DNA from 2 places in the Pseudomonas sp. GW823-FHT02F05 genome. Region 2 is predicted to be linked to the other one. Evidence: riboswitches for the same ligand, from Rfam matches in the RefSeq annotation. Region 2 holds a riboswitch; the other holds the start of a gene.

The links. A riboswitch is a leader RNA that binds a small molecule or an ion and turns the genes downstream of it on or off. The one in region 2 is predicted to bind cobalamin.
Region 1: it holds a riboswitch for cobalamin, as region 2 does, so the genes downstream of both, AC1RAC_RS17410 (ABC transporter substrate-binding protein) here and cobW (cobalamin biosynthesis protein CobW) in region 2, are expected to answer to the same signal.

What each region holds. Positions count from the first base shown of each region.
Region 1 is NZ_JBXAJM010000014.1:10,493-14,765, reverse strand. Features, by position in the region: gene AC1RAC_RS17425 (GNAT family N-acetyltransferase) at 1-126, shown strand, start outside; gene AC1RAC_RS17420 (ABC transporter ATP-binding protein) at 569-1,333, opposite strand; gene AC1RAC_RS17415 (FecCD family ABC transporter permease) at 1,330-2,334, opposite strand; gene AC1RAC_RS17410 (ABC transporter substrate-binding protein) at 2,331-3,341, opposite strand; cobalamin riboswitch at 3,457-3,649, opposite strand; gene AC1RAC_RS17405 (DNA/RNA non-specific endonuclease) at 3,769-4,273, opposite strand, start outside.
Region 2 is NZ_JBXAJM010000001.1:488,012-492,284, forward strand. Features, by position in the region: gene cobN (cobaltochelatase subunit CobN) at 1-61, opposite strand, end outside; gene cobW (cobalamin biosynthesis protein CobW) at 64-1,125, opposite strand; cobalamin riboswitch at 1,219-1,418, opposite strand; cobalamin riboswitch at 1,460-1,672, shown strand; gene AC1RAC_RS02220 (CbtB domain-containing protein) at 1,770-1,958, shown strand; gene AC1RAC_RS02225 (CbtA family protein) at 1,970-2,674, shown strand; gene AC1RAC_RS02230 (cobalamin biosynthesis protein) at 2,671-3,063, shown strand; gene cobM (precorrin-4 C(11)-methyltransferase) at 3,134-3,880, shown strand; gene nfuA (Fe-S biogenesis protein NfuA) at 4,072-4,273, opposite strand, start outside.

The DNA.
Region 1 (4,273 bases), on a different contig from region 2:
ATGTACCTGCACACCCATCCGTTTCTGCCCGGTGCGATTGATTTCTGGCAGCGGCAGGGGTTCGAGGTGGTGGATGTCGAGGCCGACCCGATCTGGCAAACCACCCATATGCACCTGCCGCTGTAGAACCAATGTGGGAGGGGGCTTGCCCCCGATGGCGGTGGCCCCCCAAATCACTGGCGGATTACGGGCACACCGAGCGTGGGCGAGGTGCCGAGTGGTGGGGCAAGAGCGTTTTGCTTACTTTGCCGCTTTTGCAAAGTGAGCCGCCGTCAGGGCGGAACCCTAAGTGGCCGTTACCGCAGGAATGGAAATGTACACGGTCCAACTGTGTTGACTGTCAAGCCGTCTTCGCAGGCAAGCCAGCTCCCACAGTTGGATCGCGGTGCGTCAGTTAGATCAGCGTCGGCTGCCAGGCCGTCGCGGGAGCAAGCTCCCTCGCCACAGGTTTAGCGTCGTACCGAAGTTGTGTAGATACCTATGCTCATCGGGGGCAAGCCCCCTCCCACATTTGGATCACAGTTGGCAGTCAGACCGTCACCAGAGCAAGCTGCCCCAACGTACGGATTCAGTTGGAGCGCAGGCGCAGGATTTGCGCGCCGTCGAACGGGTCTGTCAGGTAATGCCCCTGCACCCCGAAGGTCTCTTGCAAACGCTGCGGCGTCAGCACCTCCAGCGGCGCGCCCAGTGCCACCAGTTGCCCGCGATCCAGCACGGCCAGGCGATCACAGGTTAACGCCTGATTCAGATCATGCAGGGCAATCAAGGTGGTCACCGGCAAGCCTTGCACACCTTTGAGGATCGCCAGTTGATGCTGGATATCCAGGTGATTGGTCGGCTCATCCAGCAACAAAATCTGCGGGCGTTGCGCCAGGGCGCGGGCGATGTGCACGCGCTGGCGTTCGCCACCCGAGAGGCTGCGCCAGGCGCGTTGGCTCAGGTGGGTGGCGTCTACGTCATGCAGGGCCTGGTGCACGATGGCATCGTCTTCACGCGACCACGGGCTCAATGCCGACAGCCACGGTGTGCGGCCCAGGGCCACGGCGTCGAACACGCGGATGGCGTCGTCGGTGTCGGCCTGTTGCTCCACCACCGCCAGCTGTTGCGCGATGGTGCGGCGCGACAACTCACCGAGCCGCTTGCCACCCAGGCGAACTTCGCCGCTGGCCGGCACACGCAAGCCGGCCAGCAATTTGAGCAGGGTGGATTTGCCTGAACCATTGGGCCCGACGATACCGAGGGTTTCACCCAACTGCACGTCGAGGTCAATGTCACGCAGCAACTGCGCGTCACGCACTTTGAAGCCCAGGCCGCGGCAACTGAGTACGCTCATCGGGCATTCCTCCGGCCGATCAGGATCAGCGCAAACACCGGCGCGCCCACCAATGCGGTGACCACACCCACCGGAATCACCTGGCCCTTGATCAAGGTGCGCGACAGCACGTCTGCAGCGATCAAAAACAGCGCGCCACCCAAGGCACTGGCTGGCAGCAAACGCGAATGCCCGGTGCCAAGCAACAGGCGCACCGCATGGGGAATCACCAGGCCGACAAACCCGATGGAGCCGACGATAGACACCATCACCGCCGTCACCAACGCGGCGCAGGCCACCAGCACAAATTGCACGCGGCGCACCGGGATGCCGAGGGAGGCTGCCGCGTCGCTGCCGAAGGTGAACGCATCCAGTGCACGCCGGTGCCACAGGCACACGGCGAGCCCCACGACCGCCACCGGCACCGCCAACCACACCGACGGCCAGCGCACGCCGCTGAGGTTGCCCAGCAGCCAGAACATAATGCCGCGGGCTTGTTCGGAGCTGGCCGACTTGGTGATCAGGAACGCGGTCAGGGCATTGAACAACTGTGAACCGGCGATGCCCGCGAGGATAATCTGCCCGGTGCCGCTGGACGATCCACTGGCTCGTGCGAGCAGAGTCACCAGCGCAAAGGCCGCCATCGCCCCCACAAACGCGCCCGCCGACAACGACACCAGGCCACCGCCCACGCCTATCAAGGCCACGAGTACCGCACCGGTTGACGCGCCGGCGCTGATGCCCAGCAGGTACGGGTCGGCCAGCGGGTTACGCAGCAGCGATTGCAGGATCACGCCGCACGTCGCCAACCCTGCGCCGCAAGCTGCGGCCACCAATGCACGGGTGAGGCGGTAGTTCCACACCACGCCTTCGTCGATGGGGTCCAGTGCATAGCTGGCGCCCCAGAGTTTATTGGCGAGCACCTGCAGCACCACCTGCGGTTCGATGGCGGTTTCACCGATGGCGACGCCAGCGAGCAGGGCGAGCAGCAGCAACGCCAGGGCGAGTAGGGTGCGCATCATTGGCCCAGGTGGTAGCCGTCAATGGCGGCCGCCAGTTGTTCAAGGCCCTCGAAGGTGCGCAGGCTCGCCTGCAAGGCCAGAGCGTCGAGGATGATGATGCGGTTGTTCTTCACCGCGTCCATGTTGCGGGTCACGGGGTCGCTGCGCAGGAAGGCGAGTTTCTTTTCATGGTCGTCGGCCGGGTAGCGACGGCGATCCATGCGTGCGATCACCAGGAAGGTGGGATTGGCCTTGGCGATGGTTTCCCAGCCGACGGCAGGCCACTCCTCATCGGACTGCACCACGTTACGCAAGCCAAGGGTTTGCAGCATGAATTGCGGCACGCCTTTGTGGCCGGCTACGTAAGGGTCGCTGGCCATTTCGGCGCTGGAGAACCACACCAGTGCGCTGGCTTGCTGCAAGCCCTTGCCCTGGGCCGTGGCGACGGATTTGGCCAGGCGCGCCTTGAGTTCGTCGGTCAGTTGTTGGCCGCGATCCTGCACGTCGAAAATCTGCGCCAGTTGCTGGAGGCTCTGGTAGATCGTCTCGATGCGAAAGGGCTCCAATCGCGTGCCGTCGGCGCCGACCAGGTTGTCCTTGCCTTCGCAATCGGACGGCAACAGGTAGGTGGGGATCTTCAGTTCATGAAACTGTTCACGGGTACCGACCACGCCTTGGGGGCCCACCACCCATTCCAGCTCGGCGGCCACCAGTTGCGGGCGCTTGGCGAGTACGGCTTCGAAGCTGGGCTCGTTGTTGGCCAGGCGCTCGATGTGATCGTCCTGGGCCTTGTACTGCGCCGCCACGTTATTGAACCACAGCGAAGTGCCGACCACCTTGTCGCCCACGCCCAGGGCATACAGCATCTCAGTGGCGGCCTGGCCGATGGTGACGCTGCGGGCTGGGGCGTGCTGGAAGGTCAGGGTGCTGCCGCAGTTTTGCAGGGTCAGCGGGTACTGAGTTGGCGCGGCTTGCGCCAGGGCACACATACCCAAGCCTGCGATCAGGGCGGTAACGCGTGGCAGCATGAGGCGATCTCCTTGTGAACCGTAGGTGCAGCAGGGGAGGTACGGCTCGGAAATACGCCCATGGAGGCTGCTGATGCGCAGGGCCAGGATGTCCTTCCCGGACACCCCGCCGGTTAGTGAGTTAGCTGGGCCGGCAGGTCTCCTGACTGATGCGTCGTCGCCATGCCCCGCCTTCCCGGACGTGGTCCAGTGGCATTCAAGGGCAGGCTCGGCATCTACAGTTGCGGGGGCAGTTTCGGTTCACGTCGCGTGCGGCGTTTCGAATTCCCTGTTAGTCCCATACGGGAACCGGCGGCGGTATGGTAAGCGATCACCCCCTGTAGGAGCGAGCTTGCTCGCGAAGGTCGTCAACGATAACGCTGGGCACCTGATGCCCCGCGGCGCTTTCCTGTTCTTCGCGAGCAAGCTCGCTCCTACAAAAGAAGCGTCAGAGCCGAATATCCTGGGGGCCGCGGATCAACGCTTCGATCCGGGTGCCTGTGGCGCGCTCTTCGTTGCTGAAGCCGTCGTAGTCGGCCAGGTTGGCGAAGCGGATGCCGGTCAGTTGTTCGATCGCAATCACACTGCGCTGGTAGGTTCGAAGCGGGCCGAATACCAGGTCGAGTTGGCCCAGTTCGCGGCTCTGGTCAATCATGTAGGCGCTGGCGGAAGGCTTGCCATCGTCGCTGAGGTAGGCCACTACTTTCCAGAACGCCTTGGGGATTTTCACGCCACGGTACAGTCGGTCGTCATCGGCGAACACTGGCCCGGTAAACACCGTGGCCCGGGCTTTCCAGCGCTGGGTGTTGTCGAGGATGTAGTCTTCGAGCTCCAGCCAGGTCTTCTGGTTGAAGCCGCTCATTTGGGGTGAGCAATTGGTGAAGTGAAAGGTGTCGAAGTTGGCGGTGTTGGCCTCGTCGCCCCAGTTGGGGTCCTGGCGCCGCACCAGGTGG
Region 2 (4,273 bases):
CAAGGTCGGCAATATTGTCGTCCGCGACGAAACCACCGGGTTGGGTCCTGAGCAGGTGCATGGTTAAACGCTGAGGGCAGCGCGCAATTGCGCTTCGAGGCCAGCGGCGTCCAGTTCCTGGCCGATCAGCACCAGGCGCGTGGTGCGTGCTTCGTCAGCGCCCCAGGCACGGTCGAAGTGTTTGTCAAAGCGCGTGCCCACACCCTGGATCAGCAGGCGCATCGGTTTGTTGGGGATCGCGGCGAAACCTTTCACCCGCAGGATGCCGTGCTGCACCACCAATTGGGTCAGGGCGTCGAGCAGCAGCGCCTCATCGGCTTGGGGCAAGTCGATGGAGATGGAGTCAAAGGCATCGTGATCGTGGTCGTCTTCACCCTCGTGGTGATGGTCGTGATGGCTGTGACGCCCGTCGATATGCTCTTCGGAACCGGCGCCCAGGCCGATCAGCACGTCCAGGGGCAGACGACCGCTGCTGGCTTCGATGATCTTCACCGCGGGCGGCAGTTCTTCGGCGACTTCCAGGCGCACGCGGGCCAGGTCTTCGGCGCTGATCAGGTCGGATTTGTTGAGGATCACCAGGTCAGCGCTGGCCAGTTGGTCGGCGAACAGTTCGTGCAAGGGTGATTCGTGGTCCAGGTTAGGGTCGAGTTTGCGCTGGGCGTCGACCTGGTCCGGGAAGGCGGCAAAGGTACCGGCGGCCACGGCTGGGCTGTCGACTACGGTGATCACCGCGTCAACGGTACAGGCGCTGCGGATTTCCGGCCACTGGAAGGCTTGCACCAACGGCTTGGGCAGGGCCAGGCCCGAGGTTTCGATGAGGATATGGTCCAGGTCACCGCGACGGGCGACCAGTTCGCGCATCACCGGAAAGAACTCTTCCTGCACGGTGCAGCACAGGCAACCGTTGGCCAGCTCGTAGACGCGGCCATTGGCCTCTTCTTCGGTGCAACCGATAGAACACTGCTTGAGGATTTCACCGTCGATGCCCAGCTCGCCGAACTCGTTGACGATCACCGCAATGCGACGGCCCTGGGCGTTGTCGAGCATATGGCGCAACAGCGTGGTTTTGCCCGAGCCAAGGAAGCCGGTAACGATGGTGACGGGGAGTTTGGCCAGTGTTTTCATCGGATGCCCTTTGGGGCGGGCATACGGGACGACAGGCCCTGCGGCAGCGCGCAGCAGCGGATTTCGTCACCGGATCACCCCGCCCGGTTGAATTGGAAAATCGGTTGCGAGGCAGGTCTCCTGGCTTGGGGTGTGCAGGTCTTGCGACCAACGCTGACTGCGCCTTCCCGCCCTATCGGCAGTGGCGTGGCAGTCAACTGAACCCTTCACAGTTGCGGGGGCAGCCGCGGCTTGAACCGCGTTCCCTTCTTAGCTTCGGCCTGGGCCGAAGAACCTCGAAGGTGCAAGGCTACAGTGGCTTGCAGCATTTGACTACCGTCCCGGCCCATGCTCTCCTACACGCCTTGTTTCGGGTGCCCTTCACAGGGTGAAACGGGAAACCGGTGCGTCATAGACCTATGACCAGTCCGGTGCTGCCCCCGCAACGGTAAGCGAGCGAAGCGTCACGGCCACTGTGCTTTTGCATGGGAAGGCGATGCTTTCAGGAGGACTCTTTCAAGAGCCGCCCCTCGCAAGCCCGGAGACCGGCCCGAAAAATTCAGATAACAAACCCGCGGTGGGCGGGCGCTGTTCAGAACCCTGCGTGCCTGGCGCGTGGGGTTTTCATGCGCTCGTTTCACCCTGACACCTGAAAGGGACGCGCCATGTCGATCATCAGCAGCACTTCGCACACCGCTACTAGCACCGCCACCCTCAGCCAACGCCTGACCGCCGCCATCGGTGCGTCGATACTCGGCGCGTGTTTGGTGTATTTCGCCGGGTTCTCGCATATCGAGGCGGTGCACAACGCCGCCCACGATACCCGCCACAGCGCCGCGTTCCCGTGCCATTGAGAGCTGCCGACATGATCAAGCGTATTGCGCAAACCGCAGGGTTCACTGGGCTTTTGGCTGCCTTGCTGCTGACCCTGCTGCAAAGTTTCTGGGTGGCACCGCTAATCCTGCAGGCGGAAAGCTTTGAAAAAGCCCCGCCAGCCGCTGAAGTGGTGCACGAGCACGCCGCTGGCGCTGCTGCCCACAGCCACGATGCCCAAGCCTGGGAGCCGGAAGATGGCTGGCAGCGTGTGTTGTCCACCACTGGAGGCAACCTGGTGGTGGCCGTAGGCTTTGCACTGATGCTCGCCGGCCTCTACACGCTGCGTGCGCCGACCCGCATCGCCCAAGGCCTGCTCTGGGGCCTGGCCGGCTACGCGACCTTTGTACTGGCACCCACCCTGGGCCTGCCACCGGAACTGCCGGGCACTGCGGCGGCTGACCTGACGCTACGCCAGACCTGGTGGATCGGTACCGCAGCCTCCACCGCCGCCGGCCTGGCGCTGATCGTGTTCGGCCGCAACTGGCTGTTGAAAGGCCTTGGGCTGGCGATCCTTGCCGTACCCCACGTCATCGGCGCTCCGCAACCTGAGGTACATTCAATGCTGGCCCCGGAGGCGCTCGAAGCGCAGTTCAAGATCGCCTCGCAGTTGACCAACGTCGCCTTCTGGCTGGCCCTGGGCCTGATCAGCGCCTGGTTGTTCCGCCGCAACGGCGACGACCAATACTCGGCATGATGCTGGTTGTCGGTTTGGGCTGCCAGCGTGGCTGTGAGGTTCACAGCCTGCTGGCGTTGCTGGACGGAGCCCTGGCCGCGGCAGGCATTGATCGCTCACGCATAACTGCGCTGGCAAGCATTGATCGCAAGCGCGATGAACCTGGGCTGCTGGCGCTGGCCCAGCGGTTGAACCTGCCCTTGCAGTGCTTCAGCGCCGAGCGACTGGCGGACTATGAGCATCGGCTAAGTCATCTCTCAACGCTGGCGTTTGCCCATACCGGCTGTTATGGGGTGGCCGAAAGCGCCGCCCTGGCCCTGGCCGAGCACCTGTCCAACGGCCCCGCGCGCCTGCTGATCACCCGCCAGAAAAGCGCACAGGCGACCCTTGCATTGGCCTGCGCGGGCTAAAATCCCGATAATTGCCGCTTTTGAGCATGAGCCGTGTTCATGCTCACGCGTTTCTGAACAGGACTTCTCCATGACCGTCTACTTTATCGGCGCCGGCCCCGGCGACCCGGAATTGATCACCGTCAAAGGCCAGCGACTGATCCGCAGTTGCCCGGTGATCATCTACGCCGGCTCGCTGGTGCCCGCCGCCGTACTGGAAGGTCATCAGGCGTTCCAGGTGGTCAACAGTGCCGAGCTGCACCTGGAACAGATCATGGAGTTGATCAAGACGGCCCATGCCAAAGGCCAGGATGTGGCGCGGGTGCACTCGGGCGACCCGAGCCTGTATGGCGCGATTGGCGAGCAGATCCGCCACTTGCGGGAAGTGGGTATTCCTTTTCAGATCATTCCCGGGGTTACGGCAGTAGCGGCCTGCGCCGCGTTGCTGGAAACCGAGCTGACTCTGCCGGACATCGCCCAGAGCGTGATCCTGACCCGCTACGCCGACAAAACCAACATGCCGCCCGGTGAGAGCTTCGACAGCCTGGCCCGCCATGGTACGACCATGGCGATTCACTTGGGGGTCAATCACCTGGAAAAGATCGTCGCCGAACTGCTGCCCCACTATGGCGCTGATTGCCCAATTGCCGTGGTGCACCGAGCGACCTGGCCGGATCAGGATTGGGTTGTCGGCACCCTGACAGATATTGCCGCCAAGGTCACAGCCAAGGGGTTCCGGCGCACGGCGCTGATTGTGGTGGGCCGGGTGCTGGCCAGCGACAGTTTCGGCGAGTCGTCGCTGTATCGGGCCGGGCATGCCCACCTTTACAGACCCTGATTATGTGGGGTGGCTTGCCCTAATCCCCGTAGGAGCGAGCTTGCTCGCGAAAACCCCATAGGCGCCGCGCTTATTCAGCAAGCATGCATTATCGTTGACGCTTTTCGCGAGCAAGCTCGCTCCTACAAAGAGCGCATAAAAAAACGGCGCTCACGGGGCGCCGTTTTTTATGCTCGCAGTGAACACCTTGCTCAGTAGTAGGCGTTTTCTTTCTGCGTGTGGTCGGTCACGTCACGTACGCCCTTGAGCTCCGGGATGCGTTCGAGCAGGGTGCGCTCGATACCTTCGCGCAGGGTTACGTCCGCCTGGCCGCAGCCTTGACAGCCGCCGCCGAACTTCAGTACGGCAATACCGTCATCCACCACGTCGATCAGGCTCACCTGGCCGCCATGA